3 regions of the Streptomyces sp. NPDC021100 genome follow, and region 2 is predicted to be linked to each of the others. Evidence: riboswitches for the same ligand, from Rfam matches in the RefSeq annotation. Region 2 holds a riboswitch; each other region holds the start of a gene.

Region 1 (5,301 bases), on a different contig from region 2:
GCACCCGGACCCCGGGTACGCGCGGATCGCCGATCTGCTCGTGACCTTCGAGGGCGACTGGGAGGCGTACCGGACGGCCGGGGTCCCGGACTGGACCAAGGGCCATCTCCCCTCGCTCTTCTGCCACTTGGTCTACGGTGTGCCCCAGGAGCGGGCCGGTCATGTGTCCCGCACGGCCGGACTGCGCGGCGCGGGAGTGCACTGCGCGGTGCCGGGAACAGGAGAGAACCCATGGCAGACCGCACCACCGACGAGCGCCTGAAATCCGCACGTCTGACATCCACCCGTCTGGGAGCCGCACGCCCGGAACCGGGCGGCCCCCGGCGCCGCGGGGCCCGCCGGGCCCTGGGCGCCGGGGCGTTGACGGCCGCGGCCCTGCTCGTCGCCGCCGGCTGCTCGGGGTCGGGCTCGGAGGACGAGGACCAGGCCGACGGGCCCGAGCGGGACGGCAGGCCCAGCGCGTCGGCGCAACCCCGGCCCGGCCACCGGGACACGGCGCCCGGGAAACCCCGGCGCGGCACGAGCCCGGCGCCGTCCCGGGACACCCCGTCCGCCGGCCCGTCCACACCGGAATCCGCCGCCCCGTCGTCGGGGAAGCCCGCCGACCGGGCGGCGCGCTGGCAGCCGCGCCCCGGCACCCGCTGGCAGTGGCAGCTCGACGGGAAGGTCGACACCTCGGTGGACGTCCCCGTCTACGACATCGACGGCTTCGAGAACGACGCGGCGACCGTGGAACGGCTGCACGCCGACGGCCGCAAGGTCGTCTGCTACGTCAACGTGGGCGCGTACGAGGACTGGCGGCCCGACGCGAAGAAGTTCCCGGAGGCGGTGCTCGGCGCGGACAACGACGGCTGGAAGGGCGAGAAGTGGCTGGACATCCGGCGGCTCGACGTCCTCGAACCGATCATGGCGGAACGTTTCGACATGTGCCGGAAGAAGGGCTTCGACGCCGTCGAACCGGACCTGACCGAGGGGTTCCGGAACGAGACGGGCTTCCCCCTCACCGCCGCCCACCAATTGGCGTTCAACCGCCTGATCGCACGGCTCGCCCATGACCGCGGAATGTCCGTCGGTCTCAAGAACGACCTCGACCAGATCCCGGACCTCGTCGGCGACTTCGACTTCGCCGTGAACGAACAGTGCGCCGAGTTCCGCGAATGCGACAAACTGTCGCCCTTCGTGAAGCGCGGCAAGGCGGTGTTCCACGTCGAATACAAGCTGGATCCGGGGGAGTTCTGCGGTCGGACCAAGGATCTGGGGCTCAGTTCCATGCAGAAGAAACTCGGTCTCAATTCCTGGCGTCGTCCCTGCTGAGAAGGGGTCAAGCCGCCGGAATGAAACCTTCCGGCCGGCGTGAAGAACCTCACAGACGGCCGTTTCGGCACCGGATTTCGCCGGTGGATGGTGCAGGATCATGCACCGAACAACCAAGAACCCGTCACAGAGGCGGGCCACCCGGGCGGACGCCGAGTCCTGCCGCCGCTCCGGGTGCGGACCGGATACACGCGGATCGGCAGGAGCGGGAGACCCAGGCACGACGGACCACGATGGCGGTGGTCCTAGGGGTGAAGCCACATGGTGGCCGGGCAACTTTGTCAGCCCGAACCCGACAGGTCATCTTTCGCAGGCGGATGACGAAGGGCTTACTCGGCATGTCTGCGCTGCCTCGCATACCCGCGCTCATCTCCCGGGCCGGAACCGCATCGGCCCTCACCGCCGCCACTGTCGCGGCGTCCGTCCTGCTCCCCGGCATGGCCGGGGACGCCCAGGCGGCCACCCCGGGCTCCCAGGCCGTCAAGGTCGCGGCGTCCAAGAGCGGCTCCCCGTACCAGTGGGGCGCCACCGGCCCCAACCGCTTCGACTGCTCGGGCCTGACGCTCTACTCGTTCAAGAAGGCCGGCAAGAAGCTCCCCCGCGTCGCCGCCGACCAGTACAACGCCACGCGGCACATCTCGCGCGGCTCCCGCTCCGTCGGCGACCTGGTGTTCTTCCACTCCGGCAGCAACGTCTACCACGTGGGCATCTACGCGGGTGGAAACAAGATCTGGCACGCTCCCGGCACCGGCAAGAAGGTCCGCCTGGAGAAGATCTGGTCCAACAGCGTCTGGTACGGCCGCGTGCGCTGACGTCTGACACCTGATGTCTCATTCGGGCCGGCGCCTCATCGGCGGCGCCGGCCCGTCTCCTTCAGGTGAGAGCCGCCCGGAGGGACGACGTCCCGGTGCGGGGACGGCGAAAAACCGATGCGGGCCCGTGTCGGCGGGTGATAGCCGTCGGGCCATGGACGACCTTGTGACAGCCCGGCTCATCCTGCACCGCCTCACCGTCGCCGAGGCGGAGAACATCGCCGCCGAGGACCCGGAGCTGCTGCCGCACTGGGTACCCGGGTATCCGGAGGACGACGACGTGAAGGCCGCGCGGCGGTTCCTGACGGCGGAACGGGAGGGGCCCGGGCGGCATCCGGGAGCCTACGAGATACGGCGCCGGGAGGACGGGCGCGTGGTCGGCGGGCTGGACTTCCACGGGCCCGCCGACGAGGACGGGGCCGTGACCGTCGGCTACGGGCTGCTGCCCGCCGAGCGCGGGAAGGGGTACGCCTCCGAAGCGCTCCGCGCCGCCCTGGCGTCGGCGCGGACGCGGGGCGTCCGGCGGGTGAAGGGCGACGCCGACCACGACAACGTCCCGTCCCACCGCGTCATGACGGCGGCGGGGATGCGGCTCGCGGGGGAAGACGAGCGGGTGAGGTTCTACGAGACCGACTGGGAGCCGGAGCGTCTTCAGGCGGCGTCCACGTAGACCCAGGCGCCGTTCTCCCGGACGAAGCGGCTCAGCTCGTGCTGCGCGTCCTCCTGTCCCCGCACCACGCAGTGGGCGCGGAACTCCACCGTGCCCTCCTGGTGGAACGCGGTGCCCGCCGAGGTCGCCAGGATCTCCAGGCCCGTCCAGCGGACCTTCGGGTCGAGGTCGAGGGACGGCGGGCGGGTGGCGGAGTGCCAGGTGCGGAGGAGGTACGCGGCGTCGCCCACGACGAAGGCGCTGTAGCGGGAGCGCATGAGGCGTTCGGCGGTGGGGGCTTGCTTCGCGCCTTCGTGGAAGGCGCCGCAGCAGTCGCCGTAGGCGGCGGGGAGGCCGCAGGGGCAGGGGGTGGTGGGGGTGATGGTGTTTCGGGGCACGTGATGCATTGTGCCCCGGCGGGGAGGGTGCCCCGGTCCCGCCCCTTCCCGTTTCTTGCGGGGGCCAGCCCCCGCGCCCGCGGAGCCGCGACAAGGGGGTCCGGGGCGCAGCCCTGGAGGAAACGGGAAGGGGCGGGACCGGGGCACCCTCCCGGCCGAACGCCCCGCCGGCCCCGGCAAGAATGGCCGACCGCGTCAAGAGAGCAGGTCAGAGCGGGTGCGGGCCGCAGCGGAAGCGCCCCGCCCCGTCCCGGCGAGCGGTTGCGGGGCCCCGCGCCGCGGCACACCGTGGGCCTCGTCCCCATGAGGGACGTTCCTGGAGGGAGTTGCCCGCATGCGCATCAGCAGAACGACCACCATCGCCCTAGCGGCCTGCTGCTCGCTGGTCCTGGCCGTCGCCGGGCCGGCCCTCGCGGCGGACCCGGCGCCGGAGCGCCCGGCGGCGGAGACGGTGGATACGGCGGAGAGGGCGGAAACGGTGCCCGCCTCGGACACCGCCGACCGGCTGACCACGGTCGGAAGCCTGGGCGACGTCCTCTCGCTGGGCGCCCGGATCGGCAAGGAGCTCCAGGCGGCCAAGCCGGACCTCGCCAAGCTGCGGGAGATGCAGCGGCAGCTCACGGAGCAGGCCGCGCGGCTGCGCGCCTCCGTCAAGGCGCATGTCCCACAGCCCCAGCCGGGTCAGCCGGGAACCGCCCAGCGGGACCTCGCCGCGGACATCCAGAAAGTGGTGGACCAGCTCATCAAGGATGTCAACCAGGCCCTGGTGGACCTGGCCGCGGCCAACGTCCTCGGCCTCGCCGCCGACGTGACCAAGATCCTCGGCGACCTCCAGCAGCTCCTCGGCGTCCTGCTGTCGGCACTCGGCGCACCCGCCGCCGCCCCCGCCACCGCGGCCCCCGCGTCCTAGACGGCCGGCGAGCACGCGGGCGGGCCGGCCGTACCGCGTAGGCTGCGGCGCATGCGCATCCCCGCCTCCCGAGAACTGACCGAACTGCCCTACGCCCACCGCCTGGAGCCGTTCACGGGCCCGATGGAACGGGGCGGCAGTTACGAGAGCGTCCACTTCGACGGCTCCGTCTTCGAGGAGGCGCAGGGCGGCAGCTCCCTCTTCAGCGAGGCGGCGTTCTCCTCGGCGGTCTTCGAGCGCGGCGGCTTCCGGCGCTCCCGGTTCGACGACGTGTGGCTGCACGCCGTCCGCGTGGTCGGCACCAACCTGGCGGACACCACCTGGCTGGACGCCGAGTTCACCGCCGGCGTCCTGGCCGGCACCGAGATGCACGGCGCCGAGCTGCGCCGCGTCGTCTTCCACCAGTGCAAGCTCGACTCGGTCAACCTGCGCGCGGCCACCCTGCGCGAAGTGGTGTTCGTCGACTGCCTGCTGCGGGACGTGGACTTCGGCGGGGCGACGCTGACCGACGTCCGCTTCCCCGGCTCCACCCTGGACCGCGCCCGCTTCGAACGGGCCCGACTGGCCCAGGTGGACCTGCGCGACGCCGTCGCCCTGGGCATCACCGCCGGGCTGGGCGACCTGGGCGGCGCGACGATCAGCACGCCGCAGCTCTTCGATCTGGCCCCGGCCCTGGCCCGGCACATCGGACTCACCGTGAAAGACGACTGATTCGGCCACCCCCCAACACACCCGGAGAAGGCGACGAACCCGGGCAACCCGCCCTCCGGCGGACCCCGCACACCGGCCTGCGCTACCGTCGCCCGGTGCGCAGACGACCGCTCGCCGCCGCCCTGCTCGCCGCCGCCGTTCTGCTGACGGCCTGCGAGTCGGGCTCCGACTCCGGGCCCGACGACCGTGGGAACCCCCGTTCCCCACGGTCCGCCGGTCCGCGCGAGGAGACCCGCCGCGACGGCGCCGAGCTCCTCCACCGCCCCGGCGGCCGGGCCAGCGCCCAGAACCCCGCCTTCTCGCCGGACGGCTCGTCCCTCCTCTTCACGGTCTTCCACGACGGCTACAACGCCGGCGCCGCCGCCCTGCGCACCCTCCCCCTCGGCGGCGCCCGGCGGCAGGCGGCCCCCCGGACGCTGCTGGACGAGTCCGACCGCGCCGCCGTCAACCTGCCGGGTACGAGCTGGAACCCGTCCGCCGGCGTCACCTTCGCCTCCGACCGCGCGG
Region 2 (5,301 bases):
CGCCTGGCTCCGTGAGCACGCCCCCGTGCACCGGACTGCCCTGCCGAGCGGGGTGGAGGCGTGGCTGGTGACCCGGTACGCCGACGCGCGGCAGGCGCTGGCCGACCAGCGGCTGTCGAAGAACCCCGTGCACCACTCCGAGGCTGCGCACGGCAAGGGCAAGGTGGGCATTCCGGGCGAGCGGAGCGCCAACCTCATGACGCACCTGCTCAACATCGACCCCCCGGACCACACCCGCCTCCGCCGTCTGGTCTCCAAGGCGTTCACGCCCCGGCGCGTCGCCGAGTTCGCGCCCCGCGTGCAGGAGCTCACCGACCGGCTCATCGACGGGTTCGCGGAGCGCGGGGAGGCGGACCTCATCCACGAGTTCGCGTTCCCGCTCCCCATCTACGCCATCTGCGACATGCTCGGCGTCCCGCCGGAGGACCAGGACGACTTCCGGGACTGGGCCGGGATGATGATCCGGCACGGCGGCGGGCCGCGCGGCGGAGTGGCCCGTTCCGTGAAGCGGATGCGGACGTACCTCGCGGAGCTGATCCACCGCAAGCGCGAGGACCTGGGCGACGACCTGATCTCCGGGTTGATCAGGGCGAGCGACCACGGCGAGCACCTCACCGAGAACGAGGCCGCCGCCATGGCCTTCATCCTGCTCTTCGCCGGCTTCGAGACCACCGTCAACCTCATCGGCAACGGCACGTACGCGCTCCTGCGCAACCCCGGGGAGCGCGAGCGCCTGCAGCGCGCGCTGGCCGCCGGGGACGAGAGCCTGCTGGAGACCGGGGTGGAGGAGCTGCTCCGGTACGACGGTCCGGTGGAACTGGCCACCTGGCGGTTCGCCACCCGGGACCTGACGATCGGCGGACAGCGCATCGCGGAGGGCGACCCCGTGCTCGTCGTCCTCGCGGCGGCCGACCGGGATCCGGAACGGTTCGCCGAGCCCGACACCCTCGACCTCGCCCGCAGTGACAATCAGCACCTCGGGTACGGGCACGGAATCCATTACTGCCTCGGGGCGCCGCTGGCGCGGCTGGAGGGCCGGACGGCGCTCGCGACGTTGCTGCGACGCCTCCCCGACCTGCGGCTTTCCGCTGATCCGGCCGATCTCAGATGGCGCGGCGGGCTCATCATGCGGGGCCTGCGGACCCTGCCCGTGGCCTTCTCTCCGGAGCCCGGGCAGACGGGCACATGACTATACGTCAACTCGGCTTGACCATTGCACGGCGCTGATCGCGGTGGGTTGTGGCGCCTGAGGGCCGTGGCTATCTTCTGCCGTCATATTCAGCAGCCACACGATCGGCGGCGGTCAGCAGCCGGTCGGCAGCAATATGAGAGGTGATCGCATGCTCTCCGGGAAAGGCCGACATCGCCGTCCCCGTCAACTGCCCGCCGTGGTCGTCGCCGCGGGCGTGACGGGCGCCGGGATCGCCATGCCCCTGCTCGGTGCCACCACCGCCGACGCCGCGGACGCCCCCACCTGGGACCGCGTCGCCCAGTGCGAGAGCGGCGGCCTGTGGAGCGCGGACACGGGCAACGGGTTCTACGGCGGACTGCAGCTCACCCCCGACATGTGGAAGCAGTACGGCGGAACGGAGTTCGCGCCGCGCCCCGACCAGGCCAGCCGCGCCCAGCAGATCGCCGTCGCCCAGCGGATCCTCGAAGCCCGCGGCCCGTACGCCTGGCCCGCCTGCGCGGTGAAGTCCGACCTGGCCAAGGACGGCCGTGCGCCGGAGGTCAACCCGGGCATGCCGCACGACGCGGTCGAGGGGTCGTCGCACGCGCCGGCTTCCGGGACGTCCGGGAAGACCGACTCCGACCGGTCGCGGGACACGTCGTCCGACAAGGCCGACGGCAAGACCGAGGGCACGACCGACAAGAAGGCCGACGGGAAGTCGTCCGACAAGGCCTCCGGGAAGACGTCGGACACCTCCGCCGGGAAGGACGCCTCCTCCGAGCGGCCGACGACCGGCGACAAGGGCGGGAAGGCCGGCGAGCACGGCACCACCGGCAACTCCGGTACCACCGATGCCTCCGGTAAGCCGGGCCGGCCGGAGAAGCCGTCCGGTGACGACCGCGACACGTCCACCGGCTCGTCCGCCGGCGGCAAGCACCGCAAGCCGGCCGGTGACGCCACGGACACCGCGGCCGACGGGCAGAAGACCGGCCGGGACGGCGGCGCTGACTCCGGAACGTCCGCCTCCGGCACGACGGATGAGCGCACGAGCGCCGGCGCGGACGACGCCGGCACCGGCAAGCACCGCGCGGAGCCGTCCGGTTCCGGCGGGGAACGCGCCTCGCGCGGCGCCGAGCGCGGGCGCGCGGACGCGTCCGCCGTGCACGACTACACCGTGCGCCCCGGTGACAACCTGTCAGAGATCGCGGAGCAGCACCGGGTCGAGGGCGGCTGGCACCGCGTGTACCAGGACAACAAAAAGGTCGTCGGGGGCGATCCGGACCTTATTCACCCCGGTCAGCAGCTCGAACTGAAGAAGTAGCGGGGAAGTTCGCGTCGAATGTCCGTTCCGGATGAAAGTGAGACATGGGTCTCGTTGACATCCGCGCGGAGACGGCTCGTCAGAAACCCGTGAAACCACCTTCACCTGCGGAAACAGTGGGTTCCCCGGGGTGGGTGGAGCAGACGGTGGCTGAAAAGGAGGGTTTGAACCCGTCGGCCGTCTGTGCTTACCGTCGTCATCGCTCGCCATCGCGAGCACCACGGTCGTCACGCCGAATCCTGCCGGCGGCCGGGGGAGTCGTCGCGCAAGCGCCGTAGGCAGGAGCGGGGGAACCACGGTAGGTCGCCGGAACGGTTCATCGGTCAACGACCGACGTACCGGAACGGCTTGGGGTGAAGCCTGGTGAGCGCAAGCCACCGGGCCGGGCAACTCACGCCCGAACCCGACAGCTCACCTCGTAGGCGCCGGTGAGGAAACCGAGTCATGTCCAAGGGCAAGCACCGTCGTCCGAACAAGGCCGTCCGCATCGCCACGCTCGCGGGTGTCACCGGCGCCGCAGTCGCCGCCCCGCTGATGATGGCCACGTCCGCCCACGCCGCCTCCGTGCAGACCTGGGACCGCGTGGCCCAGTGCGAGTCCGGCGGCAACTGGTCGATCAACACCGGCAACGGCTACTACGGCGGCCTGCAGTTCTCGCAGTCCTCGTGGGCGGCCATGGGCGGTACCCAGTACGCTCCGCGCGCCGACCTCGCCAGCAAGGGCCAGCAGATCCTGGTCGCCGAGAAGCTGCTCGCCGCCCAGGGCCCCGGCGCCTGGGGCTGCGCCGGCGAGGGCGGCCTGACCCGCGGTGGCGGTTCCCCGGACGTCGACACCTCCGGCTCCGGCAAGGTCGTCTCCAAGTCGGCCTCCGGCCAGCGTGCGACGGGCCAGAGCCACGCCGACCGCAGCGAGCGCAAGGCGGCGCCGAAGCACGCCGCTCCGCAGCGGGAGGCCGACGAGGCCCCGGCCGCGCCGGCCGCCAAGCCGGCCGCGCCGAAGCACGCCGCGCCGAAGACCGTCAAGATGGGCGACGGGGAGTACCAGGTCAAGGAAGGCGACACCCTCGCCAAGATCGCCGAGGCCAAGAAGGTCAAGGGCGGCTGGGAGAAGCTCTACGACCGCAACAAGGACGTCGTGGAGAGCGCCGACCTCATCTTCCCCGGCCAGAAGCTGCACCTCAGCTGAGGCTGAGGGGTCTTCCGGGGGCGTGTGCCGTACGCGGCCGGGCCCCCGGCCGAGGCCCTGACCGGGGCCCCGCGGCCGGGCGGCGCGTACCGCCGCCCGTACCGCCGGCGTTCCCGGTGCGGCACCCGACCACCGGCCCGGGCCCCCTTCCCGGGCCGCAGCGGAACCGCCCCGCTCTGATGCGATCGATCCCCCCCCGAGCCGCATCGGAGCGGGGCTTCGCCGTGCCCGGGCGCGCGTCGGGTCCGGTGCGCGTCAGGCCGGGGCGCGGACCGCGTTCCGGGGCGCGAAGGCGTGCTCGGGCGCGGGCCGTTCCGGGGCGCGACTGTTCCCGGAGGCATACCGTTCCGAGGCGCGAAACGCCCCGGGCGCGTACCGTTCCGAGGCGCGGGGGCACTGTCGGACGCGCACCCTCCCGGGCCGTGAACCGCTCCCGAGCGCGCGCCGTTTCCGCGCGCCCGGCGGCCGCCCCGCGCGCCGGCCGCCCCACCCGGCCCCACCCGGCCACGTACGGATGCGCCTCCCCCGCCCCGCCCGGTCCCGCCCGCCGTCCGGTTCCCGAATCGGTTCCGCACCGGGTTCCCGCACCGGTTCCCCCTTGAGCGAACAGCTCGCCCATTCGCCCTTGATCTCGGCGTTTGTGCCATTTTTCCGGCGGGGTGGCGCTCCGGGGGCGGGTGGACCCTCCGGCGCCCGTTAGGCTCGTGCTGCAGAACGCTGGAGTACCCAGACACACACGAAGGAGACCCTCGTGCCGTCCATCGACGTCGTCGTAGCTCGCGAGATCCTCGACTCGCGAGGCAACCCCACGGTCGAGGTCGAGGTCGGCCTCGACGACGGCTCCACCGGCCGCGCCGCCGTGCCGTCCGGTGCCTCGACCGGTGCCTTCGAGGCCATCGAGCTCCGCGACGGGGACAAGAACCGCTACCTGGGCAAGGGCGTCGAGAAGGCCGTGCTGGCCGTCATCGAGCAGATCGGCCCGGAGCTCGTCGGCTACGACGCCACCGAGCAGCGCCTGATCGACCAGGCCATGTTCGACCTGGACGCCACCGACAACAAGGGCTCCCTGGGCGCCAACGCCATCCTGGGCGTCTCCCTGGCCGTCGCGCACGCCGCCTCCGAGGCGTCGGACCTCCCCCTCTTCCGCTACCTCGGCGGCCCGAACGCGCACCTGCTGCCCGTTCCGATGATGAACATCCTGAACGGCGGCTCGCACGCCGACTCCAACGTGGACATCCAGGAGTTCATGATCGCGCCGATCGGCGCCGAGTCCTTCTCCGAGGCGCTGCGCTGGGGCACCGAGGTCTACCACACCCTCAAGGCCGTGCTGAAGGCCAAGGGCCTGTCCACCGGCCTGGGCGACGAGGGCGGCTTCGCCCCGAACCTCGGCTCCAACCGCGAGGCCCTCGACCTCATCCTCGAGGCCATCAAGCAGGCCGGCTACACCCCCGGCCAGGACATCGCGCTCGCGCTCGACGTCGCCGCGTCCGAGTTCTACAAGGACGGCGTCTACACCTTCGAGGGCAAGAGCCGTACCGCCGCCGAGATGACCGACTACTACGCCGAGCTGGTCGAGGCGTACCCGCTGGTCTCCATCGAGGACCCGCTGTTCGAGGACGACTGG
Region 3 (5,301 bases), on a different contig from region 2:
TAACCGCGGCGCGGGATGCAGCGAGATATCGAGCGATCGAAGGGACGTACATGCCCATGGGTCACACGGCCGCGCAACAGGCCGGCACCGGCGGCCTGACAGCGACCGAGCACCGCCTGGCCAACGGCTTGCGAGTGGTGCTCTCGGAGGACCACCTGACCCCGGTCGCGGCAGTCTGCCTCTGGTACGACGTCGGCTCGCGCCACGAGGTCAAGGGCCGCACCGGCCTCGCCCACCTCTTCGAGCACCTGATGTTCCAGGGCTCGGCGCAGGTGAAGGGCAACGGCCATTTCGAGCTGGTGCAGGGCGCCGGCGGCTCGCTCAACGGCACCACCAGCTTCGAGCGGACCAACTACTTCGAGACCATGCCCGCCCACCAGCTGGAGCTGGCGCTGTGGCTGGAAGCCGACCGGATGGGCTCGCTGCTCACCGCGCTCGACGACGAGTCCATGGAGAACCAGCGCGACGTCGTCAAGAACGAGCGCCGCCAGCGGTACGACAACGTGCCCTACGGCACCGCGTTCGAGCGGCTGACGGCGATGGTCTACCCCGAGGGCCACCCCTACCACCACACGCCCATCGGCTCGATGGCCGACCTGGACGCCACCTCCCTGGAGGACGCGCGGGAGTTCTTCCGCACGTACTACGCGCCCGGCAACGCCGTCCTCGCCGTGGTCGGCGACATCGATTCCGAGCGGACGCTGGCCTGGATCGAGAAGTACTTCGGGTCCATCCCCGCCCACGACCGCAAGCAGCCGCCGCGCGACGGCGCCCTGCCCGACGTCGTCGGCGAGCAGCTCCGCCAGGTGGTCCGCGAGGAGGTGCCCTCGCGTGCCCTGATGGCCGCCTACCGGCTCCCGCACGACGGCACCCGGGAGGCGGACGCCGCCGACCTGGCACTGACCGTACTCGGCGGCGGTGAGTCCTCGCGGCTGCACAACCGCCTCGTCCGGCACGACCGCACCGCGGTCGCGGCGGGCTTCGGCATGCTGCGCCTCGCGGGCGCCCCCTCACTGGGCTGGCTGGACGTCAAGGCGTCCGCCGGCGCCGAGGTCGCGGACATCGAGACGGCCGTCGACGAGGAGCTGGCCCGCTTCGCGCTGGAGGGGCCCACCGCCCAGGAGATGGAGCGCGCCCAGGCCCAGCTGGAGCGCGAATGGCTGGACCGGCTGGCCACGGTCAGCGGACGCGCCGACGAACTCTGCCGCTTCGCCGTCCTCTTCGGCGACCCGCAGCTCGCCCTGACCGCGGTCCAGCGGGTCCTGGAGGTCACGCCGGAGGAGGTGCGGGCCGTCGCCCAGGCGCGGCTGCGCCCCGACAACCGCGCGGTGCTCGTCTACGAGCCGACCGGGCCCCAGACCGCGGGCGCCGACGAGACAGGCGCCACCGAGGGCGCCATGGCGCAGGAAGCCGACGTACAGGAAGAGGAGACGGCCCAGTGAGCGAAGCCGCAGTCGTGGGCGCCACCGGCACCGCCGGACCCACCATGCAGTTCCACCCGCAGCCCCTGCCGGGCACGGCCACCCCGTGGAACTTCCCGGCCCCCGGCCGCGACCGGCTGCCCAACGGCCTGACCGTGCTGCGCTGCCACCGCCCCGGCCAGCAGGTCGTCGCCGTCGAGGTCAGCCTCGCCGCGCCGCTGGAGGCCGAGCCGGCCGGCCTGGAGGGCGTGGCCACGATCATGGCCCGCGCCTTCTCCGAGGGCACGGACAAGCTCAGCGCCGAGGACTTCACGGCCGAACTGGAGCGCTGCGGCGCCACCCTGGACGCCCACGCCGACCACCCCGGCGTACGGCTCTCCCTGGAGGTCCCCGCCTCCCGGCTGGTCAAGGCGCTGGGCCTGCTCGCCGACGCCCTGCGCGCCCCGGCCTTCCCCGACAACGAGGTCGAGCGCCTCGTCCGCAACCGCCTGGACGAGATCCCGCACGAGCTCGCCAACCCGGCCCGCCGGGCCGCCATGGCGCTCTCCGCCGAGCTCTTCCCGGCCGACTCGCGGATGTCCCGGCCCCGGCAGGGCACGGAGGAGACCGTCGAGCGCATCGACGCCGCCTCCGTACGGGCCTTCTACGAGGCGCACGTCCGCCCGGCCACCGCCACTGCGGTGATCGTGGGCGACCTGACCGGCGTCGACCTGGACCAGGCCCTGGCCGACACTCTCGGCGCCTGGACGGGCTCCCCGGCCGAGCCCCGGCCCGTCCCGCCCGTCTCCGCCGACGACACCGGCCGCGTCGTCATCGTGGACCGCCCGGGCGCCGTCCAGACGCAGCTGCTCATCGGCCGCGTCGGCGCCGACCGGCACGACAGCGTCTGGCCCGCCCAGGTGCTCGGCACGTACTGCCTCGGCGGCACGCTGACCTCCCGTCTGGACCGCGTGCTGCGCGAGGAAAAGGGCTACACCTACGGCGTCCGCTCGTTCGGCCAGGTGCTGCGCTCCGCCCCCGACGGCACCGGCATCGCGATGCTCGCCATCAGCGGCTCCGTGGACACCCCCAACACCGGTCCGGCGCTGGCGGACCTGTGGACGGTGCTGCGCACCCTCGCCGCCGAGGGGCTGACGGACGCCGAGCGCGACGTCGCCGTGCAGAACCTGGTGGGTGTCGCGCCGCTCAAGTACGAGACGGCGGCGGCCGTCGCGGGCACGCTGGCCGACCAGGTCGAGCAGTACCTCCCGGACGACTTCCAGGCCCGGATGTACGAACGCCTCGCGCAGACCGGGACGGTGGAGGCCACCGCGGCCGTCGTGAACGCCTTCCCGGCCGACCGCCTGGTCACCGTGCTGGTCGGGGACGCCGCGGAGATCGCCGAGCCCGTCCGGGCGCTTGGCATCGGCGAGGTGACGGTCGTTTCCGCCTGACGGAAGCTCAAGCCTCCGCATGCGCCCCGGCGCACGCGCGGGGGCGGAGAGGCGCGTGGGCCCTTCGGGGGCCACGCGCCTCCGTTATGCCCGATTTATAGGAGCGGTTGCACCATCCTTCTGTGGCGTGCGTCACTAAAACGGGGTTCCGTTTGCCGTTCGAATCTGACGACGATTAGCTTCATGGCGGCAGCCCGTCGGATCGGAGCCGCAACCGCGGCCCCGGGCAGCCATCGCCGAGTCCCCGTACGGCGCGAGCCAGGGGAGCCGGGGAACCACATGTTCCCTGGGGTGAATCGGGTCCCTCTCCGGAGGGAACCGTAGGAGACCTTCCTGCTCCGAACCCGTCAGCTAACCCGGTAGGCGAGAGGGAAGGAAAGGAACAGCCGCAACCATGGCGTTCACCCGTGCCACCGGGAAGCACCGTCGTCCGAGCCGTGCCGTGCGAGTCGGCGCCAACGTCGCCGGCATAGCCACCCTGAGCGCCGCGGGCGTCGTCGCCGGTGTCGCCGCTCCGGCCTTCGCCGCCTCTCCGGAGGAGGCGCCCCGCGTGCAGGACACCGGCCTCACCCAGGCCGTCGTCATCTCCGACCACGTGGCCGACAGCGTGGACGAGCAGGCCCAGATGCAGCGCGGCGTCGCCGAGCAGGACGCCGCCACCCAGAAGGCCGAGGACGCCGCCAAGGCGCAGGCCGCCCTGGTCAAGAAGCGCGCCGACGAGGCCAAGCGCAAGGCCGAGGCCGAGCGTGCCGAGAAGGCGCGCGCGGCCCGCGAGGAGGAGCGCAAGCGCCTCAACACCTTCGTGATGCCGATCGACGGTTCCTTCGTCTCCACCCAGTACCACGCCTCCAGCGGCCTGTGGTCCTCCGGCAGCCACACCGGCGTCGACTTCCACGCCGAGGAGGGCACCAGCGTTCACGCCGTGGGTGCCGGCACCGTCGTCGAGGCCGGCAACGGCGGCGCCTACGGCAACAACATCGTCATCAAGCACAACGACGGCACGTACACCCAGTACGGCCACCTCTCGTCGATCGGCGTCAGCGTGGGCCAGACCGTCACCCCCGGCCAGCAGATCGGCCTCTCCGGCTCCACCGGCAACGTCACCGGCCCGCACCTGCACTTCGAGGCCCGCACGGCGCCCACCTACGGCTCGGACATCGACCCGGTCGCGTACCTGCGCGCCCACGGCGTCGCCATCTGACCGCGGCCGTCCCCTTTTCTTCCGCCGAGCCCCGCCCGGACCACGCGTCCGCGGCGGGGCTTTCGGCCGTCCGGAGGCGGCGAAGCTTTCCCGCTCTCTCCACTCGGCCCCGCTCTCTTCACTCGGCTCCGTGCGCTCCACTCGGCTCCGTGCGCTCCGCTTGGCCAAATCATTTCCATGGTCTTCCGGCGGCCATCGGAATCCGCGCGGGATTGCCATAGAGTCGAGCGAATCCTGAAGAAGCGTCCCTCGCCCGCGGACCGTCGCTTTTACGCGAGGCCGCGTCGGGGTCGATCCGGAGGTCCGTCCAATGCGGGGACGTTTGTGAACGGCGGGACCGAAGCGGTTCCCGAGAGCCGCCGCGTTTCCGCGCAGGCGGTGTGCACGGCCATCCGCGACGACATCGTCTCCGGCGCCTTCCCGCCCGGCAGCCGGCTCATCGAGGAACTGCTCGCCCGCCGGTACGGCGTCTCGCGCGTCCCGGTCCGGGAGGCGCTCCGCACCCTGGCCTCCGAGGGCTTCGTGACCACGCGCCGGCACGCGGGCGCCTGCGTCGCCGAGCCGACCGAGCAGGAGGCGGCCGACCTGCTGGAGGTGCGGGCGCTGCTGGAGCCGCTGGGGGCCGCCCGGGCCGCGCAGCGGCGGACCGAGGCGCACCTGAAGGTGCTGCGCGGACTGGTCCGGCTGGGCCGGGAGCGCGCCCGCGCCGGGCAGCCGGGCGAGCTGTGCCCGCTGGGCGACTGGTTCGACGAGACGCTCGCCCAGGCGTCCGGCAGCCCCAGCCTGGGCGCGCTGCTCACCCAGGTGCGGCGCAAGATCGCCTGGATGTACGCGCCCGAGCCGCCCGCCCGGCCCGTGGAGACCTGGGAGACGCACGCCGCGCTGGTCGACGCGGTGGTCAGGAGGGACGCGGGGCGTGCCCGGGACATCGCCGCCGGACGGGCCGGACGGGCCCCCGGGGAATTCCGGTTCTGGCGGCCGGTGCCGGCTTCTTCCGCGCCCTCGGCCGGCGTTCGGAAACGCGCCGTTCACACGGCGGGCGCCGGAATGTGACGGCCGTCCGGTATTCCGGAGCCGGCGGTGAATTCCCCCGCGCGGAACGCCCGGTGCTTTCCGGCCGGAATGCGCGCGAGGTGAAACGCGCGAACGGGGCCGTGGGGGGGGGGGGGCGGCCCCCCCCCCCCCCCCGCGCCCCCCCCCCCGCGCCGGGCCCCCCGCCCCCCCCCCCCCGCCGCCGGGGCAGCAG

The links. Region 2 has a riboswitch for cyclic di-AMP ahead of ACH4PU_RS17340 (transglycosylase family protein). Riboswitches for the same ligand answer to the same signal wherever they lie in the genome.
Region 1: another riboswitch for cyclic di-AMP. It lies ahead of ACH4PU_RS05640 (C40 family peptidase); the one in region 2 lies ahead of ACH4PU_RS17340 (transglycosylase family protein).
Region 3: another riboswitch for cyclic di-AMP. It lies ahead of ACH4PU_RS28935 (M23 family metallopeptidase); the one in region 2 lies ahead of ACH4PU_RS17340 (transglycosylase family protein).

The regions. Positions count from the first base shown of each region.
Region 1 covers NZ_JBIRQH010000002.1:440,223-445,523, reverse strand. Annotated here, with positions in the region: gene ACH4PU_RS05650 (spherulation-specific family 4 protein) at 1-262, shown strand, start outside; gene ACH4PU_RS05645 (endo alpha-1,4 polygalactosaminidase) at 232-1,314, shown strand; cyclic di-AMP (ydaO/yuaA leader) riboswitch at 1,495-1,646, shown strand; gene ACH4PU_RS05640 (C40 family peptidase) at 1,653-2,126, shown strand; gene ACH4PU_RS05635 (GNAT family N-acetyltransferase) at 2,281-2,796, shown strand; gene ACH4PU_RS05630 (YchJ family protein) at 2,778-3,182, opposite strand; gene ACH4PU_RS05625 (hypothetical protein) at 3,508-4,083, shown strand; gene ACH4PU_RS05620 (pentapeptide repeat-containing protein) at 4,135-4,794, shown strand; gene ACH4PU_RS05615 (hypothetical protein) at 4,890-5,301, shown strand, end outside.
Region 2 covers NZ_JBIRQH010000008.1:101,566-106,866, reverse strand. Annotated here, with positions in the region: gene ACH4PU_RS17350 (cytochrome P450) at 1-1,189, shown strand, start outside; gene ACH4PU_RS17345 (transglycosylase family protein) at 1,341-2,492, shown strand; cyclic di-AMP (ydaO/yuaA leader) riboswitch at 2,753-2,932, shown strand; gene ACH4PU_RS17340 (transglycosylase family protein) at 2,937-3,677, shown strand; gene eno (phosphopyruvate hydratase) at 4,429-5,301, shown strand, end outside.
Region 3 covers NZ_JBIRQH010000020.1:64,412-69,712, reverse strand. Annotated here, with positions in the region: gene ACH4PU_RS28945 (M16 family metallopeptidase) at 57-1,442, shown strand; gene ACH4PU_RS28940 (M16 family metallopeptidase) at 1,487-2,854, shown strand; cyclic di-AMP (ydaO/yuaA leader) riboswitch at 3,079-3,235, shown strand; gene ACH4PU_RS28935 (M23 family metallopeptidase) at 3,249-4,055, shown strand; gene ACH4PU_RS28930 (GntR family transcriptional regulator) at 4,380-5,108, shown strand.